DNA from 4 places in the Streptomyces sp. NPDC021225 genome. Region 2 is predicted to be linked to each of the others. Evidence: predicted binding sites of a transcription regulator. Region 2 holds the regulator's gene; each other region holds the start of a gene.

Region 1 (4,406 bases), on a different contig from region 2:
CCGGAGCGGACACCACGGCCGGGCGCGGCTCGCGCCGGACGTTCTCCGGTGGTGAGGACGCTGCCGGGCGCGGGTCTCCGCCGCCGGACGGCGCGGCGGCCGCCAGCGCCGCCGCGGTCATCGCCAGCCCCGCCGCCATCGAGCGCCGTCGCCGCCGTAACGCACGCCGGAGCCGATGGCCGCCGCGGCCCACCCGCACCGGCCCGAACCGGGGAACCGTGCACGTCGGGGGAGTGCGACGGGACCGCTCGGCCCAGGACGGCGCCGGGCGGGGCCGGGACATGGGCAGAGGGGATGAGGAGAGAGAAAGAGGTGGAGAAGAGGGAAGAGACGAAGAAGGGGAAGGAGAGGAACGGAACGGGTCGGACACGGCAATCACCGCCTGTCGTGCGAGGCCGGGAGCTTCTGACCCCTCCACGATGCCCGCCCGCCCCGAATCCCGCTCCGGCCTGTGCACAACCCCCAGGCTGTGGACAACTCCGTCACCCGCGCGGGTAAAGCCGACGCGGGTGAACCCCCGTGGGTAAAGCCCCCGCGGGTAAAGCCCGCGCGGGTGGAACCCCTCCGCCGCTAAGGCAGTTCGATCCCCAGGTCCCAGCCGTCGTGCCCATGCCCGCACAGACAGTCCCGCGCATCGGTGGCCGGCAGCGCGCCCACCGCGTCGAAGAGCACGTCGCGCAGCCGCTCCAAGTTCTCCCCGAACACCCGCAGCACCTCGCCGTGCGAGACGCCCTCGCCCGTCTCCGCCCCCGCGTCCAGGTCCGTGACCAGAGTCAACGACGTGTAGCAGAGCTCCAGTTCACGGGCCAGCACCGCCTCTGGATGCCCCGTCATGCCGACCACCGACCATCCCTGCGCCGCGTGCCACCGCGACTCGGCCCGGGTGGAGAAGCGCGGCCCCTCGATCACGCACAGCGTGCCACCGTCCACCGGCTCCCAGCCGCGCCCGCGCGCCGCCGCCACCGCGGCCTGCCGTCCGGCCGGGCAGTACGGATCGGCGAAGGTGGTGTGCACCACGTTCGGCACCCGCCCGTCCGGCAGCGGCTCGCCGTCGAAATAGGTCTGAATACGGCCCTTCGTGCGGTCCACCAGCTGGTCCGGCACCAGCAGCGTGCCCGGTCCGTACTCCGGCCGCAGTCCGCCCACCGCGCACGGGCCGAGGACCTGCCGCACGCCGACCGAGCGCAGCGCCCACAGGTTGGCGCGGTAGTTGATCCGGTGCGGGGGCAGGTGGTGCTTACGGCCGTGGCGCGGGAGGAAGGCGACCCGCCGCCCCGCGACCTCCCCGAGGAAGAGCGAGTCGCTCGGCGCGCCATAGGGGGTCTCGACAGTGATCTCGGTCACGTCGTCGAGGAAGGAGTAGAACCCCGACCCGCCGATGACCCCTATCTCCGCATGCGTGCTGCTGGTGTCCGCCATGCGGTCACCCTAGCCAGCGCCGCCCGTGCATACGAACATCCCACCGACTCGCCCCTCGGGGGGCGGGTGGCGGGATGTCGTATGTGATCGAGACGGCCGCGGGTCAGGCGGCCGACGAGCTGCCGGCCGACGAGGCCGACGACGAAGAGCCCGAGGAGGACGTCGAGGAGGTCGACGACGAAGACGCGTCCGAGGACGACGACGAAGACGAAGCCGACGAGGAGCCCTCGCTCTTCACGGACGTCGGCTTGGACGTGCCGCTCGTGCTGCTGGACGAGGAGCCGCGGCTGTCGTTCCGGTAGAAGCCGGAGCCCTTGAAGACGATACCGACCGCCGAGAACACCTTCTTGAGGCGTCCGTTGCAGTTGGGGCACTCGGTGAGCGCGTCGTCGGTGAACTTCTGCACCGCCTCGAGGCCCTCGCCGCACTCGGTGCACTGGTACTGATAGGTCGGCACTTACTCCTCCTGGCACTCTCACTCAGTGAGTGCTAACGACGCTCCATAGTGCAGTATTCCCGCTCGCCAGTCCACTGCGGCGGGCAATACGGTGACCCATTCCACGTGGCCGCGGGTCCCCGGCCGCCCCGGGCCGGGGACCCGCGTGATCGCGAACCGGCCCCCGCCCGTACCGCCGCCGGGTCACTGGCCGGTCGTGCCCAGCCAGCCCGCCAGCTTGCCGCCCCGGCCCACCGCCCGCAGCCGCTCCTCCGCCGCGTCCCGCACCGGGTCCGTGGCCACGACCAGCAGCTCGTCGCCGCGCCGCAGCACGGTCGACGGCTGCGGTACGAAACTCTTCTCGGCCCGTACGACCAAGGTGACCGCGGCCCCCGTCGGCAGCCGCAGCTCGCCGATCTCCACGCCGTGCATCTTGGAGTGCTCGGGGATCGAAACCGACAGCAGATGGCCGCGCAGCCGCTCCAGCGGCGCCGACTCGATACCGAGGTCCGCCGCCGCCTCCTCCTCGCCCAGGCGCAGCCGGCGCGCCAGCCAGGGCAGCGTCGGGCCCTGCACCAGGGTGTAGACGATCACCAGCACGAAGACGATGTTGAAGACGCGGCGGCTGTCGGGCACGTTCGAGACCATCGGGATGGTGGCGAGCACGATCGGCACCGCGCCGCGCAGCCCCGCCCACGACAGCAGCGCCTTCTCCCGCCAGGGCACCCGGAAGGGCACCGTGCTCACCAGCACCGAGACCGGCCGGGCCACGGCCGTCAGCACCAGCCCGACGCCGATGGCCGGCCACACGTCGTCACCCAGCTCATGCGGGGTGACCAGCAGGCCGAGCAGCACGAACATCCCGATCTGCGCGATCCAGCCGAGCCCCTCGGCGAAGCCGCGCGTCGCCGGCCAGTGCGGCAGCTTCGCGTTCCCCAGGATCAACGAGGCCAGATAGACGGCGAGGAAACCGGAGCCGTGGGCCAGCGCCCCGCCCGCGTACGCGATCACGGCGATCGCCATCACCGCGATCGGGTACAGACCCGAGGCGGGCAGCGCCACATGCCGCAGCCCGAACGACCCCAGCCAGCCGATCGCCAGCCCCACCACCGCGCCGATGGCCAGCTCCAGAGTGATCTCGCCGAGCAGCGCGTACCACGGGCTGACCCCGCCCTGGGCGGAGAAGGCGACCACCAGGATCACCACCGGGGCGTCGTTGAAGCCGGACTCCGCCTCCAGGGCGCCCGTGAGCCTCCTGGGCAGCGGCACCTTGCGCAGCACCGAGAAGACCGCCGCCGCGTCCGTGGACGACACCACCGCCCCGATGATCAGCGCCTGCCGCCACTCGAGCCCGACCAGATAGTGCGCGGCCGTCGCCGTGACCCCGACGCTCACCGCGACCCCGACCGTGGACAGCACCGCGGCGAGTGGCAGGGCGGGTTTGATTTCCCGCCACTTCGTGCCGAGGCCGCCCTCGGCCAGGATGATCACAAGGGCGGCATAGCCGAGTACCTGCGTGAGCTCGGCGTCCTCGAAGACGACGCCGATCCCGTCCTGCCCGATCGCGACGCCGAGGCCGAGGTAGATCAGCAGGGTCGGCAGCCCGCTGCGGCTCGAGACCCTGACGGCCGCCACTGCTACGAGCAGGACGAGTGAGCAGATCAGCAGGAGTTCGTTGAGGTGGTGGACAGTCAGCGGCCGAACCTTTCTCACGGGAGCGGCCGGAAGGCTCCCCGACCGACCGGAACTTCATTGCCTTACCTAACATTTTACGGGTTCTTGACGCGGGTGGCTCACATCGATTTTTCAGGGGCGATGGCCGGGGGACGGCCCCAGCCATGACTCCGCGTAGGGGAGGCGACAGCGCTGCGCCTATGGTTGCTCCAGCACTCCAGGATCACCCTGCCCCTCGAAGGACAGCGATGCCCGCCAACAAAAACGGCCCTTCTGGCAAAAAGAAGGGCCGACGTGCCCGCCTGATCGTGATCGCAGTCGTGCTGCTGCTCGTGGGGGGCGTCGGGTACGGCTCGTACTGGAGCATCAGTACGGTCCGTGCCTCTTTCCCGGAGACGACGGGGTCGCTCCAGCTCAAGGGCCTGTCGGGGCCCGTCCAGGTCAAGCGTGACGGCTATGGCATACCGCAGCTCTACGCGAACACCCCCGAGGATCTCTTCCGCGCCCAGGGGTACGTCCAGGCCCAGGACCGCTTCTGGGAGATGGATGTGCGCCGCCACATGACGGCGGGCAGGCTCTCCGAGATGTTCGGCTCCGGACAGGTGGAGACCGACGCGTTCCTGCGCACCCTGGGCTGGCACCGGGTCGCGAAGCAGGAATACGACACCAAGCTGTCGCCGGCGACCAAGAAGTACTTGCGGGCCTATGCCGACGGCGTCAACGCCTACCTCGCGGACCACAAGGGCAAGGAGTTGTCCGTCGAGTACGCGGCCTTGGAGTTCGAGCACGACTACACGCCCGAGAAGTGGACCCCGGTCGACTCGGTGGCCTGGCTCAAGGCCATGGCGTGGGACCTGCGCGGCAACATGCAGGACGA
Region 2 (4,406 bases):
CACACCCGCTCGACCAGTTCCGCGTCGTGGCGCCCCTCGACGTAAATGCGCCCCGCGCGGGCGACGCGCGCACGGGCCTGGGGGAGCGCGATGGAGCCGGAGGCCGTGCGGCGCGGGGCCGTGGGGGCGGCGGCGCGCGGGCGCACCAGGGTGACGACACGGCCCTCCAGGAGGAAGCCGCGCGGCTCCATGGGGAAGACCCGATGTTTGCCGAAGCGGTCCTCCAGAGTCACCGTGGCGCCCTCCGCGGTCTTCTCGCAGCGGATCACGGCACCGCAGAACCCGGTGGTGACCTCCTCGACGACCAGATCGGGGTCGGCGGGCACCTCGGGCGCGGGCGCCTGGCGCTTCCAGGGCGGGGTCAGGTCCGGGTCGTACTGTCGCACCCGAGTGACCCTAGCGCCGCAGCGCCGCCGTCAGGAGGACACGCCGAAACGAGCCGCGAGTTCCGCGCGCTGCGCCCGGACGAAACGGGCATCCACGGCGGCGCCGTGCCCCGGGACGTACACCGCGTCCTCGCCGCCGAGGGCGAGCAGCCGGTCCAGCGCGGCGGGCCACTGGCCCGGGATCGCGTCGGCACCCGCCTGGGGCGCCCCCGACTCCTCGACCAGATCCCCGCAGAAGACCACCTCGGGCTCGCCCGGGGCCTGCCCGGCGGCGAGCACGGCCAGGTCGTGGGCGGTATGGCCGGGGCCCACGTTCGCCAGCAGGACGGTCCGGCCGCCCAGGTCCAGGGTGAGCTCGCCGCACACCGCGTGGTGCGGCCGCACCAGGTGGTCGGCGGCCTCCCCGGCGGCCCCGGGGTCCGCGCCGTGGCGCACCGCGTCGTCACGCAGCACGTCCCCCTCGCGGCGCAGCAGTTCGTCGAGCCCGGCGGCCCCGTACACCTGGCAGCCCGCGAAGGCGGCGGTGCCGAGGACATGGTCGAAGTGGGGGTGGGTGAGGGCGATATGGGTGGGGCGGCGGCCGAAGAGGCGAGTGATCTCGCGGCGCACCCAGGCGCCCTCGGCGAGGTCGGCGCCGGTGTCGACAACCAGGACGCCGGTCCGCCCGGCGATCGCGCCGACCGTCGCGTCCCAGCCGGGCAGGCGGCACCGGACCACGGACGGCGTGAGATGTTCCCAGCGCGCCTCTTCCCAACGGGTGTCCATACGGAGACGCTAGCTCCAGCGGTGGCAAAGCGTCGGCTCTTGCCCCCGCCACGGCACCCCGCCGTACACTGGCTGAGGGTTCTGGCACTCGTGACCATTGAGTGCCAGGGGGAACACCTGATGAGACGGCTGGACTGGAGGTGCGCGGTGCTCAGCGAACGCAGACTCGAGGTACTGCGTGCGATCGTCCAGGACTATGTGGGGACGGAGGAGCCGGTCGGCTCCAAGGCCCTCACGGAGCGGCACCGGCTGGGCGTCTCCCCGGCCACGGTGCGCAACGACATGGCGGCTCTGGAGGACGAGGGCTATATCGCCCAGCCGCATACGAGCGCCGGGCGCATTCCCACGGACAAGGGCTATCGGCTGTTCGTCGACAAGCTGGCCGGGGTGAAGCCCCTGTCCACGCCGGAGCGGCGGGCCATCCAGAACTTCCTGGACGGTGCCGTGGACCTCGACGACGTGGTGGGGCGCACGGTCCGGCTGCTCGCGCAGCTGACCCGGCAGGTCGCGGTGGTGCAGTACCCGTCGCTGACCCGCTCGACGGTCCGCCATGTCGAGCTGCTGTCGATGAGCCCGGCGCGGGTGATGCTGGTTCTGATCACCGACACCGGGCGGGTCGAGCAGCGCATGGTGGACTGCCCGGCGCCCGTGAGCGAGGAGTCGCTCGCGGACCTGCGGGCCCGGCTGAACAGCAGGGTCGTGGGCCGGCGGTTCTCGGATGTGCCGCGGCTGGTGCAGGACCTGCCCGAGTCCTTCGAACAGGAGGACCGGGGGACCGTCTCGACGGTCCTGGCCACGCTGCTGGAGACACTGGTCGAAGAGACCGAGGAGCGGCTGATGATCGGCGGCACCGCCAATCTCACCCGCTTCGGCCATGATTTCCCCCTGACGATCCGGCCCGTGCTGGAAGCGCTGGAGGAGCAGGTCGTCCTGCTCAAGCTGCTCGGCGAGGCGAAGGACTCGGGTATGACCGTACGGATCGGGCATGAGAATGCTCACGAGGGCCTGAATTCCACTTCGGTCGTGGCGGTCGGCTACGGTTCGGGCGACGAGGCGGTCGCCAAACTCGGCGTGGTCGGACCGACCCGCATGGACTACCCCGGAACGATGGGAGCGGTACGCGCAGTGGCACGTTACGTCGGACAGATCCTGGCGGAGTCGTAAGTGGCGACGGACTACTACGCAGTCCTGGGCGTGCGGCGTGATGCCTCGCAGGACGAGATCAAGAAGGCATTCCGCCGGCTCGCTCGCGAGCTGCACCCGGACGTGAATCCGGATCCCAAGACCCAAGAGCGGTTCAAGGAGATCAACGCCGCCTACGAGGTCTTGTCCGATCCCCAGAAGAAGCAGGTCTACGACCTGGGCGGCGACCCGCTTTCCGCCTCGGGCGGCGCCGGGGGCGGCGCGGGCGGCTTCGGCGCGGGCTTCGGAAACTTCTCCGACATCATGGACGCGTTCTTCGGCACCGCCTCGCAGCGCGGCCCGCGGTCCAGGACCCGGCGCGGCCAGGACGCCATGATCCGCCTCGATGTGGAGCTGAACGAGGCGGCCTTCGGGACCACCAAGGACATCCAGGTCGACACCGCGGTCGTCTGTACGACGTGCAGCGGCGAGGGCGCGGCGCCCGGCACCACGGCGCAGACCTGTGACATGTGCCGCGGCCGCGGCGAGGTGTCCCAGGTGACGCGGTCCTTCCTCGGCCAGGTCATGACCTCCCGGCCGTGCCCGCAGTGCCAGGGCTTCGGCACCGTGGTGCCGACCCCGTGCCCGGAGTGCGCGGGCGACGGGCGGATCCGCTCGCGGCGGACGCTGACGGTGAAGATCCCGGCTGGTGTGGACAACGGCACCCGGATCCAGCTCGCCGGCGAGGGCGAGGTCGGCCCGGGCGGCGGCCCGGCGGGCGATCTGTATGTGGAGATCCACGAGCTGCCGCACCCGGTCTTCCAGCGCCGCGGCGACGATCTGCACTGCACGGTGACCATCCCCATGACGGCGGCGTCCCTGGGCACCAAGGTGCCCCTGGAGACGCTCGACGGCCTGGAGGAGGTCGACATCCGGCCCGGCACCCAGTCCGGCCAGTCGATCCCGCTCCACCAGCGCGGCATCACCCACCTGCGCGGCGGCGGCCGGGGCGACCTGATCGTCCACGTCGAGGTCCAGACCCCGTCCAAGCTCGACCCGGAGCAGGAGGAGCTGCTGCGGCGGCTGGCCAAGCTGCGGGGCGAGGAGCGGCCGCTAGGCGAATTCAAGCCAGGACAGCAGGGGCTGTTCTCGCGCCTTAAGGATGCGTTCAACGGACGGTAGGCGTCCGGCCGGGGGTCCGGGGGGTGGCCCCCGGGGGATGCGGTAAGCCAGGACAGCAGGGGCTGTTCTCGCGCCTTAGGGATGCGTTCAACGGACGGTAAGCGCCCGGAGCCCCTCGGGGACGCGGTCCGTCCAACGGGCCCTGAGCCGAGTACAGATCGGTGCGGAGGACATGACACGATGTTGTCATGTCGTCCGCGCTGACCGATCTCTTTCGGTACCCGATCGTGCAGGCCCCGATGGCGGGCGGGGCCTCCTGCCCGCAGCTGGCCGCCGCCGTTTCCGAGGCCGGCGGCCTCGGGTTCCTCGCCGCCGGTTACAAGACGCCGGAGGCGATGTACGAGGAGATCAAACAGCTGCGGGGGCAGACCGCCCGGCCCTTCGGCGTGAACCTGTTCATGCCGCAGCCCCTCACCGCCGACCCCGCCGCCGTCGCGGTCTACCGCGAGCAGCTCGCCGGGGAGGCGGCCTGGTACGACACCCCGCTGGGCGACCCCGACGCGGGCTCCGACGACGCGTACGACGCCAAGCTGGCCGTTCTGCTCGACGACCCGGTCCCGGTCGTCTCGTTCACCTTCGGCTGCCCCACCCGCGCCGTCCTCGACGCCTTCGGCAGGGCCGGCACGCGGACGGTCGTGACCGTGACCTCGCCCGCCGAGGCGCAGGCCGCGCAGTGGGCGGGCGCGGACGCCGTGTGCGTCCAGGGCGTGGAGGCGGGCGGCCACCAGGGCACGCACCGCGACGATCCGCGCGCCGACGGCACGGGTGCCGGGCTCGGGCTGCTGTCGCTGCTCGCGCTGGTCCGGGAGGTCGTACAGATCCCTGTCATCGCGGCGGGCGGGCTGATGCGCGGCTCGCAGATCGCCGGGGTGCTGGCCGCGGGCGCGGTCGCGGCCCAGCTGGGGACCGCGTTCCTGGTCTGCCCCGAGTCGGGGGCCAACGCCCTGCACA
Region 3 (4,406 bases), on a different contig from region 2:
GTGTTGAACTCCGTGGGCCATGAGGACCTTGTCGAGACCGCGACGGCCTGCACCTCGGAGCTGGCCACCAACGCCTATCTGCACGCCGAGGGCGACTCCCTGATGCTCCGCGTGATGATCGAGCAGCCCCGGCTGCGCATCAGCGTCTACGACGCGAGCACCGAGCTCCCCACGGGCGCGTATCTCCCGGCGGGCGACCGGTTGTACGGGCGCGGGCTCGGGGTGGTCGCGGCGCTGGCCGACGAGTGGGGGACGGCGGACGGGGATCCGACGGGGATGTACGCGAAGGGCGTCTGGTTCGAGCTGAAAACCAGGAACGGCACCGGAGCCTGACGGAGCCGCCCGGGCCGGGTGATTTCCCCCACCCCGCCCTCCCTCGACTGGGGCGGGGTGGGGAAAGGCCTGCTCTCCGAGCCCGGCCCCGGCCGCGTGGCTCAGGCTCGGGCCGGGTGGCCGAGGAGCATGGTGGGGGCGCCGCTCACCCGGGTGAGGAACACCGTGCAGGAATTCACCCCATCGAGGCGGAGCCTCTTCCGCAGCTCCTCCGGCTCGACCGCCGATCCCCGCTTCTTGACCGTCAGGACGCCGACCTTCCGCTCACGCAGCAGCGCCTTGAGCTTCTTGAGGTTGAACGGCAGCACGTCCGTGATCTCGTACGCGGTGGCGTACGGCGTCGGGCGCAGGTCGTCGGCCGTGACATAGGCGATCGTCGGGTCGATGAGGCGGCCGCCGATCCGCGCGGCGACGTCCGCGACCAGGTGCGCGCGGATGACCGCGCCGTCCGGTTCGTACAGCCAGCGCCCGACCGTGCCCGGCTCGGGGTCCGGCAGCAGCGGGGTGCCGAGGAGGGTGTGGTGGTCGGGGAGCAGCGTGGCGCGGCGCAGGCCGGGGCGCGCCGTGCCGAACCACAGCAGGGCCTCCTTCACGTCGCCGTGGTCCGAGATCCACTCGGCCTCCGCGTCCTCGGGGACCGCGTCGTGCGGGATGCCGGGGGCGACCTTGAGCGCGGCGTGCGGGGCGGTGCGGGCGGCCGCGACGGCCCAGGACAGCGGCGGCGAGTACGCCTCGGGGTCGAAGACGCGGCCCCGCCCGCCGCGCCGCGCCGGGTCCACGAAGATCGCGTCGTAGCCGGAGGTGTCGACCTCGGCGACATCCGCGTGGCGCACCTCGATGAGGTCGGCCAGTCCCAGGGCCTCGGCGTTGGCCCGGACCACGGCGCAGGTCAGCGGGTCGCGGTCGACGGCCAGCACGAAGATGCCCGCGCGGGCCAGCGCGACCGCGTCGCCGCCGATGCCGCAGCACAGGTCGGCGACGCGGCGCACGCCGAGCTCGGTGAAGCGGGCGGCGCGGTAGGCGGCGACGGACGCCCGGGTGGCCTGTTCGACGCCATGGGGGGTGAAGTACATGCGGTGGGCGTCGGCGGCGCCGAACTTCGCGGCCGCGCGCTGCCGCAGCCCCGCCTGGGTGAGGGCCGCGGAGACCAGCTCCGCGGGGTGGTCACGGCGCAGCCGGGTCGCCGTGGCGAGCTCCCGCGCCGGGTCGTAGTCGCTCAGCTCGCGGAGCAGCGTCTGCCCTTCGTCGCGGAGCAGTGAGTCGAAGGCGTCAACGTCCACGTCGCCCATTCTCCCCGCTTCAGCGCGCGCGTTCGCGACACCCGGCTGAAGATCGCTTATGTGATGATGATCAAGACTGGCCTTTCAAGGTGTCTCGTGTTGGTCGCGGCCGCGGCGCTGCTCGCGGGCTGTGGGGACGGGCATGGCGCCGGGACGGCTGCGCCGTCTTCGCCGTCGTCCGACTCGTCGATGTCCTCTTCGTCTCCCCATTCGTCCATGTCGTCGCCCGGGGCCGGGGCCCACGCCCCGGGCTCGCTGCACGACTCGTCCCGGTCGCCGGGGCCGGAGCCGGGGTCCGGCCCCGCGTCCGAGTCCGGTTCGGCCTCCGACCTGCCCTCGGCGCCCCCCGCGGCCCCGGACGGCTACCGCCGCTGGGGGCTCGACGGGCCGCTGGAAACGGCGGCGCCGCCCTCGTCCAAGCCGCCCCTGGTGCCGCCCGGGGCGGGCGCGCCCGCCGGGCCGCCGATCATCGACCATGTGCCGACCCACGACAAGGTCGTCTTCGTGACCATCGACGACGGCGCGGAGAAGGACCCGGCCTTCATCCAGCAGGCCCACGACCTGGGGCTGCCGTTCACCGCCTTCCTGACGGACGACGTGGCGTCCGGCGACTACGGCTACTTCGAGCAGCTGCGCCGGCTCGGCAACGGGATCCAGAACCACACCCTCACCCATCCGAGGCTGCCCGATCTGGAGTTCGAGGAGCAGGCCCATGAGATCTGCGGCCAGCAGGATGTGCTCGCTCACCAGTTCGGTACCCGGCCGTATCTCTTCCGCCCGCCGTACGGGGCGGTCGACGACGACACGGTGCGCGCGGCGGCGGCCTGCGGGGTGCGGGCGCTGGTGATGTGGTCGGCCGAGATGAAGGCCGACGGGCTGGAGTACGCGTCGGGCGGCCGACTGCACTCCGGCGACATCGTGCTGGCCCACTTCCGCGGTCCCGCCCAGCAGGAGGGGCGGACCATGACCGATGTGATGACCGAGCTGCTCCGGGAGATCCAGGCCGAGGGCTTCGCCGTGGCCCGGCTGGAGGACTATCTCTGAATCCCTCCGAGGGCTCCCCCTGAGGACCGCCTCCGGGGACCGGCCGAGTGGCGTCCCGCCGACTCCGGCGGGGCGCCGCGGCACCCCGTCACTTGGCACTCTGGTTGACTGAGTGCTAACCGCGTCATAATGTCGTGGCTGGCACTCAGCACCAACGAGTGCCAAACACAGCGACGGGCAGGTCCGGCACCCGCGACGACGGATCCACCTGGTCGCCACCTCAGACAGTTAACCCCGTGAGATCTCCGAAGGGGGAGGTCGGATCGTGACGACCGCCAGCTCCAAGGTTGCCATCAAGCCGCTCGAGGACCGCATTGTGGTCCAGCCGCTCGACGCCGAGCAGACCACGGCCTCTGGCCTGGTTATCCCGGACACTGCCAAGGAGAAGCCCCAGGAGGGCGTCGTCCTGGCCGTGGGCCCGGGCCGCTTCGAGGACGGCAACCGTCTCCCGCTCGACGTCTCCGTAGGCGACGTCGTGCTCTACAGCAAGTACGGCGGTACCGAGGTGAAGTACAACGGCGAGGAGTACCTCGTCCTCTCGGCTCGCGACGTTCTCGCGATCATCGAGAAGTAAGTCACCGAAGTTTTGCCTGTGAGCCGCGCCCCGGTGCCCCAGTCCATACCGGGGCCGGGGCGCGGTTCGTTCGAGAGGACATACGCAACCCATGGCGAAGATCCTGAAGTTTGACGAGGACGCCCGTCGCGCCCTCGAGCGTGGCGTCAACAAGCTCGCCGACACCGTCAAGGTGACGATCGGCCCCAAGGGCCGCAACGTCGTCATCGACAAGAAGTTCGGCGCCCCGACCATCACCAACGACGGTGTCACCATCGCCCGCGAGGTCGAGGTCGAGGACCCGTACGAGAACCTGGGCGCCCAGCTCGTCAAGGAGGTGGCGACCAAGACCAACGACATCGCGGGTGACGGCACCACCACCGCCACCGTGCTGGCCCAGGCCCTGGTCCGCGAGGGCCTGCGGAACGTGGCCGCCGGTGCTTCCCCGGCCGCCCTGAAGAAGGGCATCGACGCGGCCGTCAAGGCCGTGTCCGACGAGCTGCTGGCCACCGCCCGCCCGATCGACTCCAAGTCCGACATCGCCGCCGTGGCCGCGCTGTCCGCCCAGGACAAGCAGGTCGGCGAGCTCATCGCCGAGGCGATGGACAAGGTCGGCAAGGACGGTGTGATCACCGTCGAGGAGTCCAACACCTTCGGCCTGGAGCTCGACTTCACCGAGGGCATGGCCTTCGACAAGGGCTACCTGTCGCCGTACATGGTCACCGACCAGGAGCGTATGGAGGCCGTCCTCGACGACCCGTACATCCTGATCCACCAGGGCAAGATCTCCTCGATCCAGGACCTGCTGCCGCTGCTGGAGAAGATCATCCAGGGTGGCAACAAGCCGCTGCTGATCATCGCCGAGGACGTGGAGGGCGAGGCCCTGTCCACCCTCGTCGTCAACAAGATCCGCGGCACCTTCAACGCCGTCGCGGTGAAGGCCCCCGGCTTCGGCGACCGCCGCAAGGCGATGCTCGGCGACATGGCCGCCCTCACCGGCGGCACCGTCGTCGCCGAGGAGGTCGGCCTCAAGCTCGACCAGGTCGGCCTGGACGTGCTGGGCACCGCCCGCCGGGTGACCGTCACCAAGGACGACACCACCATCGTCGACGGTGGCGGCAAGTCCGAGGACGTCACCGGCCGGATCAACCAGATCAAGGCCGAGATCGAGGCCACGGACTCCGACTGGGACCGCG
Region 4 (4,406 bases), on a different contig from region 2:
CGCACTGTCCTGTCGCGAGTGCGGTGAGCGTTTCCCCCTCGGCCCCATTTTCGCCTGTGTGGAGTGTTTCGGGCCGCTCGAGGTCGCGTACGACCTGCCGACCGGCGACCCGGAGGGGCTGCGCCGGCGGATCGAGGCGGGCCCGAACAACATCTGGCGCTACGCCCCGCTGCTGCCCGTCCCGGCGGACGTGGCCGACAAGCCCAACATCAACCCCGGGTTCACCAAGCTGGTGAAGGCCGACAACCTCGCCCGCGAGCTGGGCGTGACCGGCGAGCTGCACATCAAGGACGACTCCGGGAACCCGACGCACTCCTTCAAGGACCGCGTCGTCGCCCAGGCCGTCGAGGCCGCCCGCGCCTTCGGCTTCACCACCCTCTCCTGCTCCTCCACCGGCAACCTCGCGGGCGCGGTCGGCGCCGCGGCCGCCCGCGCGGGCCTGCGCTCCTGCACCTTCATCCCGCACGACCTGGAGCAGGGCAAGGTCGTCATGGCCGCGATCTACGGCGGTGACCTGGTCGCCATCGAGGGCACCTACGACGACGTCAACCGCTTCTGCAGCGAGCTGATCGGCGACCCGGCGGGCGAGGGCTGGGGCTTTGTCAACGTCAACCTCCGCCCGTACTACGCGGAGGGGTCCAAGACCCTCGCGTACGAGATCTGCGAACAGCTCGGCTGGCGGCTGCCGGACCAGCTCGTCATCCCGATCGCCTCGGGCTCGCAGCTGACGAAGATCGACAAGGGGCTGAAGGAGCTCATCGAGCTCGGCCTGGTCGAGGACAAGCCGTACAAGATCTTCGGCGCCCAGGCCGAGGGCTGCTCCCCGGTCTCCACCGCCTTCAAGGCGGGCCAGGACGTGGTGCGGCCGCAGAAGCCGAACACCATCGCCAAGTCGCTGGCCATCGGCAACCCGGCGGACGGGCCGTATGTACTGGACATCGCGCGCCGCACGGGCGGGGCGGTGGAGGACGTGAACGACGAGCAGATCGTGGACGCGATCAAGCTGCTGGCCCGTACGGAGGGGATCTTCGCGGAGACCGCCGGCGGGGTGACCCTGGGCGTGACGAGGAAGCTGCTCGAGAACGGGGTGCTGGACCCCACCCTCACCACCGTCGTGCTCAACACCGGCGACGGCCTCAAGACGCTCGACGCGGTCGCCCCGACGAGTGGACCCACGGCGGTGATCCGCCCCAGCCTCGACGCGTTCCGCGAAGCTGGTCTGGCCTGAATCGGGCCCGCTCAAACCAGCTGGCTTGAATTCGCCCCTCGAATTCGCCCTCGCCCCCCGCAGCAGTTCCCTTGGAAGGTGAAACCCTCATGAGCGTCAATGTCCGGATCCCCACCATCCTGCGCACCTACACCGGCGGGCAGGCCGAGGTCAGTGCCGAGGGCGCGACCCTCTCCGAGGTCCTCGCGGACCTGGACCGGAATCACCAGGGCATTGCGGCCCGCGTCCTGGACGACACCGGCAAGCTGCGCCGTTTCGTCAATGTCTACGTCAATGACGACGACGTTCGCTTCTCCGAGGGCCTGGAGACCGCGACTCCGGACGGCGCCGGTGTCTCGATCATTCCGGCGGTCGCGGGCGGCTGCTGAGCCGGTCGCTCCCCCGCCACAGGCCGGTTGTGGCCCCGCCGCGGGCCGATGTGAGCCGGCCGTACCCCCGAGGTAAACGGAATCGCCCGGTCCTGATAGAAACGGACCGGGCGATTCCGTGTGTTGAATCGCGCTACAGTTGAGCCGTTCCCCTTCTGTTGGCCTCATGGGCGGCCGCATATGAGAACTCGTCAACTTGTGCGTAAAGTGTGCGCGTGAATTGTCGGGTTGATTCCCTTATGCCTGGCCCGACTTGCCCGGAATTCACGGGAATTCTCCACTTATTACCGATCGACCGTCGCCAGAATTCTCGTCCGATTGACCTGTTGCACAGGGCAGTGGGACAGATACATTCAGCGGCGGTCGACGCGTTCCGGCGCACACCCCCCACGACCGGGGGGTGAGGTCTGACCCGGGTCCGCGGAGTGCGGTCCTGCGCAGGGGCCAGCAATAGGGGAGTTAGGAATGGCTCAGGGCACCGTCAAGTGGTTCAACGCGGAGAAGGGGTACGGCTTCATCGCGGTCGACGGTGGTGCGGACGTGTTCGTCCACTACAGCGCGATCCAGATGGACGGTTACCGCACCCTCGAAGAAGGCCAGCGGGTCGAGTTCGAGATCTCGCAGGGCCAGAAGGGGCCGCAGGCGGACATGGTCCGCGTGGCTGTTGGCTGAAGCGCCGACGCGAGGCACTGACTGGACCGTTCAAAGGGCTCGTACCCCCTAGGGGCACGGGCCCTTTGACATGCGTGTTCACATGGGTGTTGACCTGTGCGCCGATGGCCGCTCACGACCGCCTTGTCCCAAGCTGTCACCCCACTCACGCTTGCACTCTCAGGGGTCGAGTGCTAATCATTGGCGTTAGCACTCTGAAGGTGAGAGTGACAGAAGGATCGGGTCGGTGAGGTCCGTCAGGCCACGCGGGGCAAGGAACCGCGGGGCAGACAGGCCGTCCGTCGCGGGCGCCAGGCGCGGTCCGGAGCAATCCACCCCGTCTTGGGAGGACCACTTCACATGGCCAAGATCATCGCGTTCAACGAGGAGGCGCGGCGCGGCCTCGAGCGCGGGATGAACCAGCTCGCCGACGCCGTCAAGGTCACCCTCGGCCCCAAGGGTCGCAACGTCGTCCTCGAGAAGAAGTGGGGCGCCCCCACGATCACCAACGATGGTGTTTCCATCGCCAAGGAGATCGAACTCGAGGACCCGTACGAGAAGATCGGCGCCGAGCTGGTCAAGGAGGTCGCGAAGAAGACGGACGACGTCGCCGGTGACGGCACGACGACCGCGACCGTCCTCGCCCAGGCGCTGGTCAAGGAGGGCCTGCGGAACGTCGCCGCGGGCGCCAACCCGATGGCCCTCAAGCGCGGCATCGAGAAGGCCGTCGAGGCCGTCTCCGCCCAGCTGCTCGAGCAGGCCAAGGACGTGGAGACCAAGGAGCAGATCGCCTCCACCGCCTCCATCTCCGCCGCCGACACCCAGATCGGCGAGCTCATCGCCGAGGCGATGGACAAGGTCGGCAAGGAAGGCGTCATCACCGTCGAGGAGTCGCAGACCTTCGGGCTCGAGCTTGAGCTCACCGAGGGCATGCGCTTCGACAAGGGCTACATCTCCCCGTACTTCGCCACCGACATGGAGCGTATGGAGGCGTCGCTCGACGACCCGTACATCCTGATCGTCAACTCGAAGATCACCAGCGTGAAGGACCTCCTCCCGTTGCTGGAGAAGGTCATGCAGTCGGGCAAGCCGCTGCTGATCATCGCCGAGGACATCGAGGGCGAGGCCCTGGCGACCCTGGTCGTCAACAAGATCCGTGGCACCTTCAAGTCCGTTGCCGTCAAGGCCCCGGGCTTCGGTGACCGCCGCAAGGCCATGCTCGGCGACATCGCCATCCTCACCGGTGGCACCGTCATCTCCGAGGAGGTCGGCCTCAAGCTGGAGAACGCGGGCATCGACCTGCTGGGCCGCGCCCGCAAGGTGACCGTCACCAAGGACGAGACCACCATCGTGGACGGCGCCGGCGACACCGACCAGGTGCAGGGCCGCGTCAACCAGATCCGCGCCGAGATCGAGTCCTCGGACTCGGACTACGACCGCGAGAAGCTCCAGGAGCGCCTGGCGAAGCTGGCCGGCGGCGTGGCCGTCATCAAGGCCGGTGCCGCCACCGAGGTCGAGCTCAAGGAGCGCAAGCACCGCATCGAGGACGCGGTGCGCAACGCCAAGGCCGCCGTCGAGGAGGGCATCGTCGCCGGTGGTGGCGTGGCCCTGCTCCAGACCGTCTCGGTCTTCGAGAAGCTGGAGCTCGAGGGCGACGAGGCCACCGGTGCCCAGGCCGTGCGCCTGGCGCTCGAGGCCCCGCTGAAGCAGATCGCGGTCAACGCCGGCCTCGAGGGCGGCGTCGTGGTGGAGAAGGTGCGCAACCTCACCCCGGGCCACGGCCTCAACGCCGCGACCGGCGAGTACGTCGACCTGATCGCCGAGGGCATCATCGACCCGGCCAAGGTCACGCGCTCCGCGCTGCAGAACGCCGCGTCGATCGCCGCGCTGTTCCTGACCACCGAGGCCGTCATCGCCGACAAGCCGGAGAAGGCCGCCGCGGCGGGCGCTCCGGGCGGCATGCCGGGCGGTGACATGGACTTCTGATCGACGCCTTCCGTCGATCGACCGTCCGAAACGTCGGGGCGGCACCCTCTTCCGGGTGCCGCCCCGACGGCGTTTCAGGACCCGCGCCCTCAGCCGCGCGCGGCCTCCAGCGCGGCCCGCAGATGGCCGTCCGACTCGGTCAGCAGCCGGGTGGCGGTGGGGGCGTCCACCTC

The links. Region 2 encodes HrcA, which represses chaperone genes, less so after heat shock. Its sites were predicted from a motif close to TTNGCACTCNGNNNNNCNGAGTGCNAA; they were not measured.
Region 1: ACH4S9_RS08785 (FmdB family zinc ribbon protein) is a predicted target of HrcA. The motif match lies at 1,886-1,912, and genes of this name have one in related genera.
Region 3: groES (co-chaperone GroES) is a predicted target of HrcA. The motif match lies at 2,750-2,776, and genes of this name have one in related genera.
Region 4: groL (chaperonin GroEL) is a predicted target of HrcA. The motif match lies at 2,455-2,481, and genes of this name have one in related genera.

The regions. Positions count from the first base shown of each region.
Region 1 is NZ_JBIRPV010000002.1:160,243-164,648, forward strand. It holds gene ACH4S9_RS08775 (RcpC/CpaB family pilus assembly protein) at 1-139, opposite strand, end outside; gene ACH4S9_RS08780 (S-methyl-5'-thioadenosine phosphorylase) at 571-1,419, opposite strand; gene ACH4S9_RS08785 (FmdB family zinc ribbon protein) at 1,523-1,876, opposite strand; gene ACH4S9_RS08790 (potassium/proton antiporter) at 2,060-3,568, opposite strand; gene ACH4S9_RS08795 (penicillin acylase family protein) at 3,778-4,406, shown strand, end outside.
Region 2 is NZ_JBIRPV010000001.1:679,888-684,293, forward strand. It holds gene ACH4S9_RS03005 (DUF3097 domain-containing protein) at 1-386, opposite strand, end outside; gene ACH4S9_RS03010 (MBL fold metallo-hydrolase) at 417-1,151, opposite strand; gene hrcA (heat-inducible transcriptional repressor HrcA) at 1,299-2,315, shown strand; gene dnaJ (molecular chaperone DnaJ) at 2,316-3,455, shown strand; gene ACH4S9_RS03025 (nitronate monooxygenase) at 3,644-4,406, shown strand, end outside.
Region 3 is NZ_JBIRPV010000021.1:42,531-46,936, forward strand. It holds gene ACH4S9_RS45530 (ATP-binding protein) at 1-333, shown strand, start outside; gene ACH4S9_RS45535 (class I SAM-dependent methyltransferase) at 435-1,622, opposite strand; gene ACH4S9_RS45540 (polysaccharide deacetylase family protein) at 1,830-2,657, shown strand; gene groES (co-chaperone GroES) at 2,923-3,231, shown strand; gene groL (chaperonin GroEL) at 3,323-4,406, shown strand, end outside.
Region 4 is NZ_JBIRPV010000007.1:482,807-487,212, reverse strand. It holds gene thrC (threonine synthase) at 1-1,228, shown strand, start outside; gene ACH4S9_RS30990 (MoaD/ThiS family protein) at 1,318-1,596, shown strand; gene ACH4S9_RS30985 (cold-shock protein) at 2,062-2,268, shown strand; gene groL (chaperonin GroEL) at 2,608-4,233, shown strand; gene murQ (N-acetylmuramic acid 6-phosphate etherase) at 4,323-4,406, opposite strand, start outside.